DNA from 2 places in the Lentzea sp. NPDC058436 genome. Region 1 is predicted to be linked to the other one. Evidence: riboswitches for the same ligand, from Rfam matches in the RefSeq annotation. Region 1 holds a riboswitch; the other holds the start of a gene.
The links. Region 1 has a riboswitch for cobalamin ahead of ACFWN2_RS45850 (FecCD family ABC transporter permease). Riboswitches for the same ligand answer to the same signal wherever they lie in the genome.

Region 1 (7,399 bases):
TCGACCCGATCGGTGCCGCCGTGGGTGCGCGCACGGTCCGCTCTGTCGACTTCGGATAGTCACGACAAACGGGAAGGGGACGCTCAAAGTCCCCTTCCCGTGTCTATCGCCATTCACAACGAAGTCGTAACAGGCAACTATCCGTAGACAACATTCATACTTTCGGGGCAGTCGCAGAGACACGGTCAGCGATTAGCGTCCCCACGAGGTTGACCCGGTGCCGTAGAGGGCACGGCACATCTGGATGCGGGTCGAAGGCACACACCTCGGTTGGGGCAACGTTGTGAAGAGACGATCGAGTCTGGTGGTGTTCTCTGCCATCACCACACTGCTGATCGCACCTGCCACGGCACAGGCGCAGAGCGAACCGCTCGCGCAGCCGGTCAAGGGTGCACAGGGGTTGGACGCGAAAGCGTTGCACCTCAAGGTTTCTCCCAGGCTGAACGCCGCGGGCACGGTCACCGCGTTCGTCGCGCTCGACCGCAAGCCGGCCGTCGACGCGTTCGACGAGAAGAAGAGCCAGGGCAAAGAGGTCGCGAAGCAGGCCGCGAAGCAGGCCAAGAACGACACGGCCGCCACCGCGGACCAGGTCGTCGGCCAGCTCAAGAGCGCCGACACGCAGACCAAGGAGCTCTACCGCACCTCCAACGGCGTCCCCGGCGTCGTCGTGAAGGCGGACGCGCAGAAGGTTCGCGAACTGGCCCAGCGCCAGGACGTCCTCGCCGTCTACCCGGTCGTGCCGAAGAAGCGCCAGAACTCGAACGCCGTCCAGCTCACCAGGACGCTCAACGTCTGGCAGCAGTACGGCAAGCTCGGTGACGACGTCCGCGTCGGCATCATCGACACCGGCGTCGACTACACGCACGCGAACTTCGGCGGTCCCGGCACGGTCGAGGCGTTCAAGGCCGTCGACCCGACCAAGGCCGACCCGAACTTCCCGACCGCCAAGGTCGTCGGCGGCTACGACTTCGTCGGTGAGACCTACGACGGCGAGAGCACCGACCCGGCGATCAACACGCCGAAGCCCGACCCCAACCCGATCGACTGCAACGGCCACGGCTCGCACGTCGCGGGCACCACGGCCGGTTTCGGCGAGAACGCCGACGGCAGCACGTTCAAGGGTGACTACACCAAGCTCGACGCCGCGAAGCTCAACGAGATGAAGATCGGTCCCGGCACCGCGCCGAAGGCCCAGATCTTCGCGCTCAAGGTCTTCGGCTGCGACGGCTCGACCAACGTCACCTCGCAGGCGCTCGACTGGTCGCTCGACCCCGACGGCGACGGCGACTTCTCCGACCACCTCGACGTGGTCAACCTGTCGCTCGGCTCCGACTACGGCGCCCCGGACGACCCCGACAGCCTGTTCGTCAAGAAGCTGTACAAGGTCGGCGTCATGCCGGTCTTCTCCGCGGGCAACGGCGGCGACCTCTACGACATCGGCGGCTCGCCGGGCAACACGCCCGAGGCGCTGACCGTCGCCTCCACGCGCGACTCGTACGTGCTGCGCGACGGCGCCGAGGTCAAGGGCCAGGGCCTCAAGCCCGGTCAGTACAGCCAGAGCTTCACCGGCTACCTCGGCTACAACAAGGAACTGCCGGTCGCCAAGGTGACCCAGGCGGGCAACACCGACGGCTGCGTCGCGATCACCGACAACGTCGCGGGCAAGTTCGTGTGGCTGGAGTGGGACGACAACGACGCGACGCGCCGCTGTGGTTCGGCCGCCCGCGCGAACAACGTGCAGGCCGCGGGCGGTCAGGGCGTGCTCCTGTCGTCCACTTTGGAGAACTTCGCGGCGGGCATCGCGGGCAACGCGGCCATCCCGATGTTCCAGTTCACCGGCTCGGCCACCGCGGCGGTCCGCCCGGCGCTCGACGCGGGCACGCTGGTCGTCCGCCTCGCGGGTGACCTGCGCACCTCGACGCCGACGTACGACCAGTCCATTTCGGACACTCCGAGCTCGTTCACCAGCCGCGGCACCCGCGGCCAGTCGATCAAGCCGGACGTCGCAGCCCCCGGTGACACGATCTCGTCGACCGCCGTCGGTTCCGGCAACGACCGCCTGGTGATCTCCGGTACGTCGATGGCGTCCCCGCACGTCGCCGGCATCGCCGCCCTGGTCCGCCAGGCGCACCCGGACTGGACGCTCGAGGAGGTCAAGGCCTCGATCATGAACACCGCCGGTGCGGACGTGAAGGAGAACGGCAAGACCTTCGCCCCCAACCGGGTCGGCACCGGCCGCGTGGACGGCAAGTCCGCGATCGACAACCAGGTCCTCGCGTACGTCGAGGAGGACAACGGTTACGTCAGCGCGAACTTCGGCGTCGTCGAGGTCTCGAAGCCGGTCTCGCTGTCCAAGACCATCAAGATCGTCAACAAGTCCACGAAGTCCGTGGAGTACAAGGTCGGCTACACCGCGGCCACGACGATCCCCGGCGTGAGCTACGTGCTCTCGCAGGACAAGGTGAAGCTGAGCCCGCGCGGCATCGCGCGCGTCAAGGTCACCCTGAAGATCACCGACCCGAAGGCCCTGCGCAAGACGGTCGACTCGACGGTCGAGCCGCTCCAGCTCGACGTGCCGCGGCAGTTCCTCGCGGACGCCTCCGGTCGCGTGACGTTCACGCCGACCGCCGGCGCCACGGTGCCGCTGCGCCTGTCGGTGTACTCGGCGCCGAAGCCGGTCGCGGACATCAACACCGCGTCCAGCCTCAAGTTCCGCGGCAACGACAAGCAGGCCGTGCTGAACCTGACCGGCAAGGGCATCGACCAGGGCTCGGGCTCGCAGGCCTACCGCTCGCTGGTCAGCGTTCTCGAACTGCAGGCCCAGTCGCCGAAGCTGCGCGACTGCCGCCGCAACGTCACCGAGAACTGCGCGCTCAACGAGACCGCCAAGGGCGGCGACCTCCGCTACGTCGGCGCGGCCTCCACGGCCCCGCTCGCCAAGGCGCAGGGCAAGCCCGAGGAGGCGCTGCTCGCGTTCGGTGTCGCGACCTGGGGCAACTGGTACAACCTGGGCAAGAACACCATTCCGTTCGTCGACATCGACACCAACGGTGACGGCACCGCGGACTTCGAGGTGTTCGCCACCCGCCTGACCGACACCGACCTGCTGGTCGCGTCCACCGTGGACCTGAAGACGGGCGAGACCGTCGACATCCAGGGCGTGAACGGCCTGTTCGGCGACGTCGACGCGAACGTCCAGGACACCAACGTCGTCGTCCTGCCGGTGCTGCTGAGCGCACTCGGCATCGACGCGACGAAGGACACGGCGCGCCTGTCGTACGTCGTGGGCACCGCGGGCTACTACGTGGCGCCGGGCAACGCGAACAAGCTGATCGACGTGATCGACCGCAACCTGTCCTTCGACCCGCTCAAGCCGGGTCTGTGGGCGCAGGGCGGCGGCGACGCGGCGCTCTCGTACGTCGCGAAGCCGGGCACCGCGCTCGTGGTGAACAAGGACGAGGCCGCGCTGAAGGCCGACAAGTCCGAGGGCCTGCTGGTCCTCAACCACCACAATGCCAACGGTGACCGCGCGTCGGTCGTCACGGTGAAGTCGAGCGGCCGGGGCGGCGCCTACTAGTAGCCCGCCAGGTCGGATGTTTCACGAGAGGCCCGGTTCTCCCTCGGAGAGCCGGGCCTCTCGGCACGTCACGGTCCGGAACTGCCTGCCGTCACCCCTTGACGCGACCCCGTTCCTGCGGTCGAGTGACACCCGAAAGTGGGGTATAGGCCGTGTGGGTGTCCCGCAGTACGGGAGATAACACCCCGATGGGGTGTCCGGCATGCGGTGAGCGCCCGCGATGCCGGTAGCCTTTCGCGTGAGGAAAATAGTCCCACCAATTGGGGACTGACACCTGGGAGGTGTGTGGATGCGGCTCGCAGTGATCCCAGGAGACGGGATCGGGCCCGAGGTCATCGCTGAGGCCCTGAAGGTCCTCGGAGAGGTCGTTCCGGCGGCCGAGATCACTCGCTACGACCTCGGCGCGGCGCGCTGGCACGCCACGGGAGAGTTGTTGCCCGAGTCGGTGCTGGGGGAGCTTCGCCAGCACGACGCGATCCTGCTCGGCGCGGTCGGCGACCCGTCGGTGCCGAGCGGAATTCTGGAGCGCGGGCTGCTGCTGCGGCTGCGCTTCGAGCTCGACCACCACGTGAACCTCCGCCCTGCTCGTCTCTACCCCGGTGTCCGCAGCCCGCTCGCGGACCCGCCGGAGATCGACATGGTGGTGGTGCGCGAGGGCACCGAGGGCCCGTACGCGGGCAACGGCGGCCTGCTCCGCAAGGACACGCCGCACGAGATCGCCACCGAGGTCTCGCTGAACACCTCGTTCGGCGTCGAGCGGGTGGTCAGGGACGCGTTCGCGCGTGCCTCGAACCGCCAGCGCCGGCACCTGACGCTGGTGCACAAGACGAACGTCCTCACGCACGCCGGCTCGTTGTGGTCGCGCGTCGTGGAGGAGGTCTCGCTGCAGCACCCGGACGTCACCGTGGCCTACCAGCACGTGGACGCGGCGACCATCCACCTGGTCACCGACCCGGGCCGCTACGACGTGATCGTCACGGACAACCTGTTCGGCGACATCCTGACCGACCTCGCCGCCGCCGTCACGGGTGGCATCGGCCTGGCCGCGTCGGGGAACATGGACGTCACGCGTCGCAACCCGTCGATGTTCGAGCCGGTGCACGGTTCGGCGCCGGACATCGCGGGCCAGGGCATCGCGGACCCGACGGCCGCCGTGCTGTCGGTCGCGCTGCTGCTCGACCACCTGGGCGAGCACGAGTCGGCGCGCCGGATCGAGGCCTCCGTGGCCTTTGATCTCGCGACCAGGGACCACCAGTCGCCTGGGGCCACCTACGCCATCGGCGACCGTCTCGCGGCACTCGTGTCGTCGAACGTCCGCACGGGCTGAGGTTCAGACGTTTTGAAGCCCGGCCGGGATCTTCCCGGCCGGGCTTCGGCGTTTCTCAGCGCTGGTCAGAGCTGGCCGTTGGCCTCACGCCACGCGCGCTCCTTCTGGATCCACTCGTTGTCCTGCGGGAACTCGTCGATCGTCGGCACGCGGCGGATCTCGGTCTTGAAGCCCGGCCCGGCCATCGGCATGCGCTTCGCCCACTCGACCGCTTCCTGGATCGAGGCGACGTTGAGCAGGTAGAAGCCGTTGAACAGCTCCTTGGTCTCGCCGTACGGGCCGTCCGTGATGACCGCCGGCTCGGAGGAGTAGTCGACGACGACGCCCTCGGACGGGTCGGAGAGGCCCTCGGCGGCCAGCAGCACACCGGCGCGGATGAGCTCGTCGTTGAACGCGCCGACCGTCTCCAGCATCTTGTCGAAGTCGAACTCGCCCATGTTCTCGAAGGCCTCGTCGGTGGCGCGCATGATCAGCATGTACTTCACGGTGTGTCTCCTCGTTCGTGTCTCGTTCGCTGACGTCCAGAGGTCGAACGGGCGCGGTGCCGGATCGACATCACACCCGGAAAATTTTCGAACTTCCTGTTTTCGCAGGTAGGGTCACCGAAGTCGTGCGTGGGGGAAGACCGGTCGAAGTCCGGCGCTGACCCGCAACGGTAGGTCCCCCTGGGCGGGGGGACGAGCCCGAACACCCGTGCACGGTGGACCGAGGAACCAACTCCTGCCGTGGACTGCGGGAAGGGCATCAGTGATCTCCAAGATCAGCGCGCTCGTCGGCGTGCTCGTCGTCAGCATCGTCGCGGGCGTGGCGCTCGGCCCCGTCTCCGTTCCGTTCGACGTCACGGTCGAGCTGCTCTGGGAGGCCCTGCGCGGCGGCACGATCCCCGCGGACCTCGTCGGGCAGTACCACATCGTCTGGGACATCCGGCTGCCCCGCGTCCTGCTGGCGGCGGTCGTGGGCGCGGGCCTGAGCACGGTCGGCGTCGCGATCCAGGCGATGGTCCGCAACGCCCTCGCCGACCCGTACGTGCTCGGCATCTCGTCGGGCGCGAGCGTGGGCGCGACGGCCGTGGCGACGCTCGGCGTGCTGTCCGGTCTCGGCGTCTACGCGCTGTCGGTCGGCGCGTTCGTGACGGGTCTCGGCGCCACGGCCCTGGTCTACATCACCGCGCGCACGAGCCGAGGGCTCACACCGTTGCGGCTGGTCCTGACCGGAACCGCGCTGGCGTACGGGTTCTCCGCCGTGGCGATGCTGCTGGTGTTCCAGGCGCCGCACGGGGAGGCGGCGCGGTCGGCCATGTTCTGGCTGCTCGGCAGCCTCGGTGGCGCGAGCTGGACGTCGTTGCCGATCGCCGCCGTCGTGACGGCACTCGGCATCGCGTACCTGATGACCAGGGCCCGGCAGCTGAACGCGCTGGCGATGGGCGACGAGACCGCGACGACGCTCGGCGTGCCGGTCAACCGGTTCCGCACGCACCTCTTCATCGTCACCGCGGGCATCACGGGCGTGCTCGTGGCGGTCAGCGGCGCGGTGGGCTTCGTCGGGCTGATGCTGCCGCACCTCACCCGCATGGTCGTGGGCGCGGACCACCGCAAGGTCCTCCCGCTCGCACCGCTCGCCGGAGCGTCGTTCCTGGTCTGGGTCGACGTGGCCGCCCGGATGCTCGCGGCGCCCGAGGAGCTGCCGCTCGGCGTCATCACGGCCGCGATCGGCGTGCCGTGCTTCATCTTCCTCATGCGCCGCAAGACCTACGTGTTCGGAGGACGTTGATGCGCGTCGACATCGACCACGTCACGGTCCGCGGCATCATCACGGACATCACCCTGCAGGCCTGCGACGAGGTCGTCGGCATCGTCGGCCCGAACGGCAGCGGCAAGTCCACGACGTTGCGCTGCGTCTACCGCGCCCTGAAGCCGGACTCGGGCGCCGTGCTGATCGACGGCGAGAACGTCCACAAGCGACAGCACATCGCCCGCGACCTCGCGGCCCTGTCGCAGGAGTCGCAGGTCGAGTTCGACTTCACGGTCGCCGAGGTCGTGGAGATGGGCCGCCTGCCGCACGAACGCGACTCCGCCCGCGACCGGCGCGTGGTGGGCGACGCACTGGACACAGTGGACGTCGCGCACCTCGCCTCACGCAGCTTCCTGAGTCTCTCCGGCGGCGAACGCCAGCGCGTGCTCATCGCCCGCGCACTGGCCCAGGAACCTCGCGTGCTCGTGCTGGACGAGCCGACCAACCACCTCGACATCCGGCACCAGCTGGAGGTGCTCGCCCTGGCGCGAGGCCTGGGCATCACCGTGCTCACCGTCCTGCACGACCTGAACCTCGCCGCGTCCTACTGCGACCGCCTGCACGTGCTCGACGAGGGACGGCTGGTCGCCTCCGGCACCCCGGCGGAGGTCCTCGTCCCGGAACTGATGGCCAAGGTTTTCCACGTCACCGCGCACGTAGTGCGGCACCCGACAACGGGAGTTCCCCAGCTCCTGTTCGACCAG
Region 2 (7,399 bases), on a different contig from region 1:
CGTGCGCCACGGTCAGCGCCCGCTCGGGACGGTCCGGTTCCTCGCGCAGGATCTTGATCGCCGCGAGGGCCGCCGCCGCGCTGCTCGGCGCGAGACCGGTGTCGAAGATGAACGGCCGCGCGGTGTCGATCAGGTGCTTGATCACCCGGCTCGGGCCGAGGACCGCGCCGCCCTGCGCGCCCAGCGACTTGCTCAGCGTCAGCGTGGTGATCACGTCCGGCTGCCTGATCAGGCCCGCCTCGGCCACGGCGCCACGGCCACCGGGCCCGACGACACCGAGCCCGTGCGCGTCGTCGACCACCAGCGCGGAGCCGTTCGCGCGGCAGACCTCGTGCAGTTCGTTCAACGGGGCGATGTCACCGTCCACGCTGAACACCGAGTCCGTGACGACGATCGCCCGCCGCTTGCCGCGGGTCTCCAGCGCGTGCCTGACCTTGCCGACGTCGCAGTGGTCCGCGACGACGACGTCGGCCTTCGACAGGCGCGTGCCGTCGATGAGGCTGGCGTGGATGTGCTGGTCGGCGACGATCGCCGTACCGGGACCCGTCAGCGCCGTGACCGCGGCGAGGTTCGCCATGTACCCGCTGCTGAACACCAGCGCCGACTGCGAGCCGCAGAAGTTCGCGAGCTCGTACTCCAGCTCGGCGTGCAGCTCCGTCGAGCCCGTGACCAGGCGCGATCCCGTGGAACCAGCGCCCCACTTCAGCGTGGCGGCGGCCGCGGCACCCGCGACGCGCTTGTCCTTGGCGAGGCCCAGGTAGTCGTTGCTCGCGAGGTCGAGGTCCGTCGAGCCGGCGGTGCGCGGCCTCAGGCGCCGGGTCAGACCGGCCTTGGCCCTCGCTTCAGAACGGACGTCGATCCAGTCGAACGTGGACTCACCACCGCTGGAAATCGCCTCAGTTGTGCTCACGGTCACCGCCTGAGTCTCCCATCTGCCCGCTAGCGTGCCGCTCGTGGACCTGTTCACCTTCACGCGCGCCGAACTCACCTCGCCGGTGCAGTTCGCCGGCGGCCGGTGGGTGGTGTCCGACCACGACGACGTGCGCGCCGTGCTGGCCGATCCGGTCACCTACCTGCCCGACAACGCGCTGACCGCCGTCACGCCCGTCGCGCCCTCGGCGTTGCGAGCCCTGGTCCGCGCCCGGTTCTCGCTGCCGCCGACCTTGGCGAACAACGGGTCCTCGTCGCACGCCTCTCTTCGCCGGCTGGTCGCGTCGTTCTTCACACCCGCCCGCGTCGCCGCAGCGGAGCCTCGCATCCGTGCCCTGGTTTCGGAACGGCTGGGTGGCACGGATCTCGTGCGGGACCTGGCCTGGGACCTGCCGGCGATCGTGCTGATGGAGCTGCTCGGGCTGGAGAACGTCGACATCCCCACGTTGAAGCGCTGGAGCTCCGGTTCGTTGGAGTTCTTCTGGGGCGACATCGGCCGCGAACGGCAGATGGAGCTGGTCGACGACGTCGGCGACTTCCACCAGTGGCTGATCAAGCGCTACCACGCCCGCGACGGCGAGTTGTTCTGCGCGCTGGCCGACGCCGGTGTGTCCGCAGAGGACTCCGCGGGGCTTTGCTACTTCCTGCTGATCGCGGGCCAGGAGACGACGACCCAGCTGCTGTCCACGGCGTTGCGCCGTGCGTTGCAGGACCGTTCGCTGTGGGCGCGGTTGCCGGAGCCCGGTGTGGCCGAGTCGTTCGTCGAGGACGTGCTGCGGACCGAGACGCCCGTGGTCACGTGGCGGCGGCTGACCGCGCGTGAGGTCGTGTTGTCCGGTGTGCGCGTGCCGGCCGGCGCGGAGCTCGTGTTGTTGTTGAGCGGTAAGGAAACCGACCAGCGGCACCTGGCGTTCGGATACGGCAGGCACTTCTGCCTCGGTGCGGGACTGGCACGGCTGGAGGCCGCCGTGACGTTGCGGACGGTGGCGTCGCACGAGCCGTCGCTGCACCTGACCGGCCCTGATCCGGAGTGGCTTCAGCTGCTGTCGTTCCGCGCGCCCCGGTCCGTCACGGTCGCGCGATGAGCTTGCCCCGCGTGGTGCGGGCTTCGAGTGCTTCGTGCGCCTCGGCGATGTCGTCGAGCCGGTAGACGTCACCGAGCACGGGCTTGAGGTTCAGGTTCAGCACCTCTTGCGGCGTGGTGCCGCGGGGGAGGCCCATGACCGCCACGCCCTTGCGGAAGACGTCGCTCGCCGTGACGTCCAGCGGCTCACCACTGGCGTACCCGAACACGACCATCCTGCCGGCACCGTCCCTGAGCAGCTCGAACGCCTTCCTACCGATCGCGCCGCCGATCGACTCGAAGACGACGTCCACCGGTTCGAGCCCGTCCCAGTCGTAGCCGATCCCGCCTTTGCTGGACGCGGCGAGCACGGTCGCGCCCGCCCGTTGCGCGAGCTGGACCAGCAGGCTGCCGACACCACCGGACGCCGCCTCGACCAGCACCCGGTCACCCGGCCGGATCCGTGCCGCCTTGGCCGTCGCGACCGCCGTGGTGCCCTGCAGGAAGAGTGCGAGCGCCTCGTGGTCGCTCACGCCGTCGGGCACGTCGATCGGGTGCTCGATGACGGCCTTCGTGGCGTAGGCACCGTCGCGCGGCACGCCCATGACCCGGCGGCCTTCTCCTGTGGTGCCAACGACTTCCGAGCCCAGCGTGACGGGAAGGGCCGGTCCCGGGTACCACGGGAAGAGCTCCCTGCCCTTGCCGCGGCGGATGACCGTCTCGCCGTAGTTGAGCCCGATCGCGGTGACGTCGACGAGCGTGTCGCCGACGGGGTCGGGCACCTCCTCGACGGTGAGCACCTCGGGCCCTCCGAACTCGTGGAACCGCACTGCCTTCACCTGGTCCTCCCTCAGTAAGCGGACCGTCGGTCCGTTTGGTAATATACGGACCGTCAGTCCGCTTGTGTCAAGGGAGAGTTCGTTGGAACGTGCCGATGCCGCCCGCAACCGGGCCGCGATCCTGGCCGCCGCGACCGAGCTGATCAGCTCCCGGGGCATCGAGGCCGTGTCCGTCGAGGACGTGGCACTGGCGGCGGGTGTGGGCAAGGGCACCGTGTTCCGGCGGTTCGGCGACAAGGCCGGTCTGGTCAGGGCCGTGGTCGACTCCACCGCCGCCTCGTGGATCCAGACGGCGTCGTTGGAGTGCCGCTCCGCCGGGGAGTTCGCCGGCACGCTGTTCGACCACGTGCTGGCGTCGTTGCCGCTGGTCATCGCCGTGGAACGGACGACGGTCCGCAGCTGCGAGGGCAACTTCCGGATCACCGTGGAACGCCTGGCCCGGCTGGTCGGCTCGACCTTCAAGGCGCACACCGTCCTGGCCGTGCTCCGGGGTGAGCACATCGAGTTCCTGCTGGCCCAGGGGATGACCGCCGACGAGATCCGGGCGGGCGTCATTTCACTCGCGGAGACGCTCGCGGCTGAGGTTTGATGCGGGGGTGTTGAACCGTCAGCTGTCCGGAGTCAGGAAGCGCACGCTGCTCGAAGAGCTCGGCCCCGTGCCGGACGTCGAGCCCGACCGCTACGGCGACGGCGGACCGGTGGAGGCGCTGGAGACCCGCGTCGCGCAGCTGCTGGGCACCGAGGCCGCGCTGTTCGTGCCGACCGGCACCATGGCGCAGCAGATCGCGCTGAAGTGCTGGGCGGACCGCACGCACAACCCGATCGTCGCGATGCACCCGCAGGCGCACCCGCTGCACCACGAGGACGACGCGCTGACCGTGCTGTCCGGCCTGCGCCCGATCAAGGTGCGCAACGCGGACGTCGCCTCGTGCCCCGAACCGTTCGGCACGCTGCTGCTGGAGGTGCCGGACCGCGAGGCCGGGTTCGTCCTGCCGACCTGGGACGAGCTGACCGAGGTCGTGGACGCCGCGCGCGAACGGGACGCGGTCGTGCACCTCGACGGCGCGCGGCTGTGGGAGAGCACGCACGGCCTGGGCAAGCCGCTGCCGGAGATCGCGGGCCTCTTCGACTCGGTCTACGTGTCGTTCTACAAGTCGCTGGAAGGCATGTCGGGCGCGGCGCTCGCAGGCACCCAAGACTTCGTGGACCAGGCGCGAGTGTGGCGGCACCGGTACGGCGGCATGCTGTTCCAGCAGTGGCCGGCGGCGTTGTCCGCGATGCACGGCCTCGACACGGTGCTGCCCCGCCTGGGCACCCAGGTCGAGCACGCCAAGGTCGTGGCCGCCGCCATGGGCCTGCCTGAGCCGCACACCCACCAGTTCGCGCTGCACCTGCCCGGCGACCCGAAGCGGCTGACCGAGCTGGGCGGGAAGTTCCTCGGCGGGTTCTGGCGGGACGGGACGCTCGCCAAGACCGAGGTGACGATCGCGGCGCCCGCGCTGGAGTGGACGGCGGAGGAGGTCGGGGAGGCCTGGGCGGAGTTCAGGAGCCTGATCTAGGGCGACGTCGCTCACCTGGCTGTTGGACCCGGCGGTGCGAAGTGCGACGATGCCGGGGCTGTGAGGGGAGTGCGAGGAAGCCGGTGCGAATCCGGCGCCGTCCCGCGACTGTGACCGGTTCTGGAGAGACCGGGAGTCAGGAACTCGTCCCCCTCTTATCCAACCGGCCACGGGCGTGGACACCCGAGGAAGGACTTCGCCGAGCATGTACCCCTTTTCGGCTGTCGTCGGACACGACGACCTCCGGCTCGCCCTGCTGCTGAACGCGGTGCACCCCGCCATCGGCGGTGTTCTCGTCCGCGGCGAGAAGGGGACCGCGAAGTCGACCGTCGTGCGCGCCCTCGCCGCGCTGCTGCCCGAGCTCGAGGTCTCGAAGAACTGCCGTTTCGGCTGCGTGCCCGGTACGACCGACTGCCCCGACGCGCCGCACGACGGCACCGAGAGCCGCCCGGCCCGGCTCGTCGAACTGCCCGTCGGCGCCACCGAGGACCGGCTCGTCGGGTCGCTCGACCTCGAGAAGGCGCTGACCGAGGGCGTGCGGGCGTTCCAGCCCGGCCTGCTGGCGTCGGCGCACCGGGGCGTGCTCTACGTCGACGAGGTCAACCTGCTGCACGACCACCTGGTCGACCTGCTGCTCGACGCCGCCGCGATGGGGCGTGCGCACGTCGAACGCGAAGGCGTGTCGGTCTCGCACCCGTCGCAGTTCCTGCTGGTCGGCACGATGAACCCCGAGGAGGGTGAGCTGCGGCCGCAGCTGCTCGACCGGTTCGGGTTGACGGTGGCGGTGAAGGCGGCTCGTGATGTGAGCGTGCGCACCGAGGTGATCCGGCGCCGGCTCGCCTACGAGGCCGACCCCGTCGCGTTCGCGGCGAGGTGGGCCGGCGAGGACGCCCAGCTCAAGCAGCAGATCACGGACGCGCGCCACAACCTCGCGCGAGTGTCCCTTCCGGACGGTGAGCTGCGCCGGATCGCCGCTGTGTGCGCGGCTTTCGAGGTCGACGGCATGCGCGCGGACCTCGTCGTCGCCCGTGCCGCCAGCGCTCACGCGGCGTGGCGCGGTGCGTCGGAGGTCGAGGAGGTCGACGTCGAGGTCGCGGTCCGGCTGGCACTGCCGCACCGGCGCCGGCGCGACCCGTTCGACGAGCCGGGCATCGAGGAGCAGCAGCTCGAGGACGCGATGAAGCAGGCGGCCGAGCACGCCGCCGAACCCGACGAGGGTCCGGACGACGACGGCCCCGGTGGTGGTGAGCTGCCCGAACCGCAGGAAGGCCCGAAGGGCAACGGGAACGCGCCTCAGGACCGTCCGGCACCGGAGCCGTCGCCCGCGTTCAAGGCGCGGCTGCTGGAGGTCCCCGGAGTCGGCGAAGGCGCGCCCGGCAAGCGTTCCAGGGCCCGCGCGCGCACCGGCAGGATCGTCCGTTCGTCCAAAGTGGACGGCAGTGGTCTGCACCTCGTCGACACGCTGACGAACGCCGCACCGCACCAGGCGACGCGCGGCCGCAGCGGTCCCGGCCTGCTGCTCACCGCCGCCGACCTGCGCAAGGCCGTGCGGGAGGGCAAGGAGTCGAACCTCGTCCTGTTCGTCGTCGACGCCTCCGGGTCGATGGCGGCGCAGAAGCGGATGTCGGCCGTCAGCGGTGCGGTGATCTCGTTGCTGCGCGACGCCTACCAGCGCCGGGACAAGGTCGGCGTGGTGACGTTCCGCGGTAACCAGGCCGAGGTGGCGCTCCCGCCCACCACCTCCGTCGACGCGGCGGCCACCCGCCTCAAGAAGATGCGCACCGGCGGCCGGACCCCGCTCGCGGACGGTCTGCTGAAGGCGCACAGGGTCCTGGAGATCGAACGCCTCCGCGACCCGCGCAAGCGGCCGTTGGTGGTGCTGCTGACGGACGGCCGCGCCACGTCGTCCGGACTCGGCGGCGACCCGACCAAGGACGCTCTGAAGGCCGCCGGACTGCTCGAGAAGACCGCCGTCGTGGTCGTGGACTGCGAACAGGGCCACGTCCGCCTCGGTCTCGCGCAGAAGATCGCCGAGGCGTTGCAGGGCACGTGCGTCCGGCTCGACCAGCTGTCCGCCGACCACCTCGCCGGCGTCGTCCGGGCTGCGTGAGTTCGCGCTGGTCGTCCGGGTGCCCCTTCGTCGGGATTCGGCGAAGCCCAATCACGGCGAAGCGGCGGCCGGACGACCAGCTTCCCGGCGAACTCACCGGAGTCTGCGGAGCAGCGACCAACGAGCAAGGAGAATCCCCAGTGCCTCAAGGACAACCCACCGAGGTGCCGAAGGACGGCCTGACCACCCGCCAGCGCCGCAACCGGCCGTTGCTGATGCTGCACACCGGTGAGATGAAGGGGAAGTCGACGTCGGCGTTCGGCATGGCGCTGCGCGGCTGGAACCAGGGCTGGGACATCGGCGTGTTCCAGTTCGTGAAGTCCGCCAAGTGGAAGGTCGGCGAGGAGTCCGCGTTCAAGGCGCTCGGCCGGCTGCACGACGAGACCGGCGAGGGCGGCGCCGTCGAGTGGCACAAGATGGGCGAGGGCTGGTCCTGGACCCGCAAGCAGGGCACCGAGGACGACCACGCCTCGGCCGCGCGGGAGGGCTGGGCGGAGATCGCGCGGCGGATCGGTGCGGAACGCCACGGCTTCTACGTGCTCGACGAGTTCACGTACCCGCTGCACTGGGGCTGGATCGACGTGGACGAGGTGGTCGACGTGCTGGCGAACCGGCCCGGCCACCAGCACGTCGTGATCACCGGGCGGTACGCGCCGCAGAAGCTGGTCGACGCCGCCGACCTGGTGGTGGAGATGACCAAGGTCAAGCACCCGATGGACGCCGGGCAGAAGGGCCAGCGGGGGATCGAGTGGTGAACAGGCTGGTCGTCGCTCCGGGACATCGGAGGCCCACGTGGTGAACCGGCTCGTCATCGCCGCCCCCGCCTCGGGCAGCGGCAAGACCACCGTCGCGACCGGGCTCATGGCCGCGTTGCGCCGCGCGGGTTCGCGGGTCGCGC

Region 2: linked by a shared signal. The riboswitch ahead of ACFWN2_RS34220 (putative cobaltochelatase) and the one ahead of ACFWN2_RS45850 (FecCD family ABC transporter permease) in region 1 are both predicted to bind cobalamin.

What each region holds. Positions count from the first base shown of each region.
Region 1 is NZ_JBHXLF010000042.1:1,026-8,424, reverse strand. It holds gene serA (phosphoglycerate dehydrogenase) at 1-59, shown strand, start outside; gene ACFWN2_RS45865 (S8 family serine peptidase) at 245-3,577, shown strand; gene ACFWN2_RS45860 (3-isopropylmalate dehydrogenase) at 3,867-4,904, shown strand; gene ACFWN2_RS45855 (YciI family protein) at 4,970-5,389, opposite strand; cobalamin riboswitch at 5,471-5,618, shown strand; gene ACFWN2_RS45850 (FecCD family ABC transporter permease) at 5,652-6,674, shown strand; gene ACFWN2_RS45845 (ABC transporter ATP-binding protein) at 6,674-7,399, shown strand, end outside.
Region 2 is NZ_JBHXLF010000014.1:134,048-141,446, reverse strand. It holds gene ACFWN2_RS34245 (8-amino-7-oxononanoate synthase) at 1-910, opposite strand, end outside; gene ACFWN2_RS34240 (hypothetical protein) at 954-2,015, shown strand; gene ACFWN2_RS34235 (zinc-binding alcohol dehydrogenase family protein) at 1,999-2,832, opposite strand; gene ACFWN2_RS34230 (helix-turn-helix domain-containing protein) at 2,915-3,421, shown strand; gene ACFWN2_RS34225 (threonine aldolase family protein) at 3,429-4,391, shown strand; cobalamin riboswitch at 4,422-4,558, shown strand; gene ACFWN2_RS34220 (putative cobaltochelatase) at 4,597-6,501, shown strand; gene cobO (cob(I)yrinic acid a,c-diamide adenosyltransferase) at 6,642-7,256, shown strand; gene ACFWN2_RS34210 (cobyrinate a,c-diamide synthase) at 7,297-7,399, shown strand, end outside.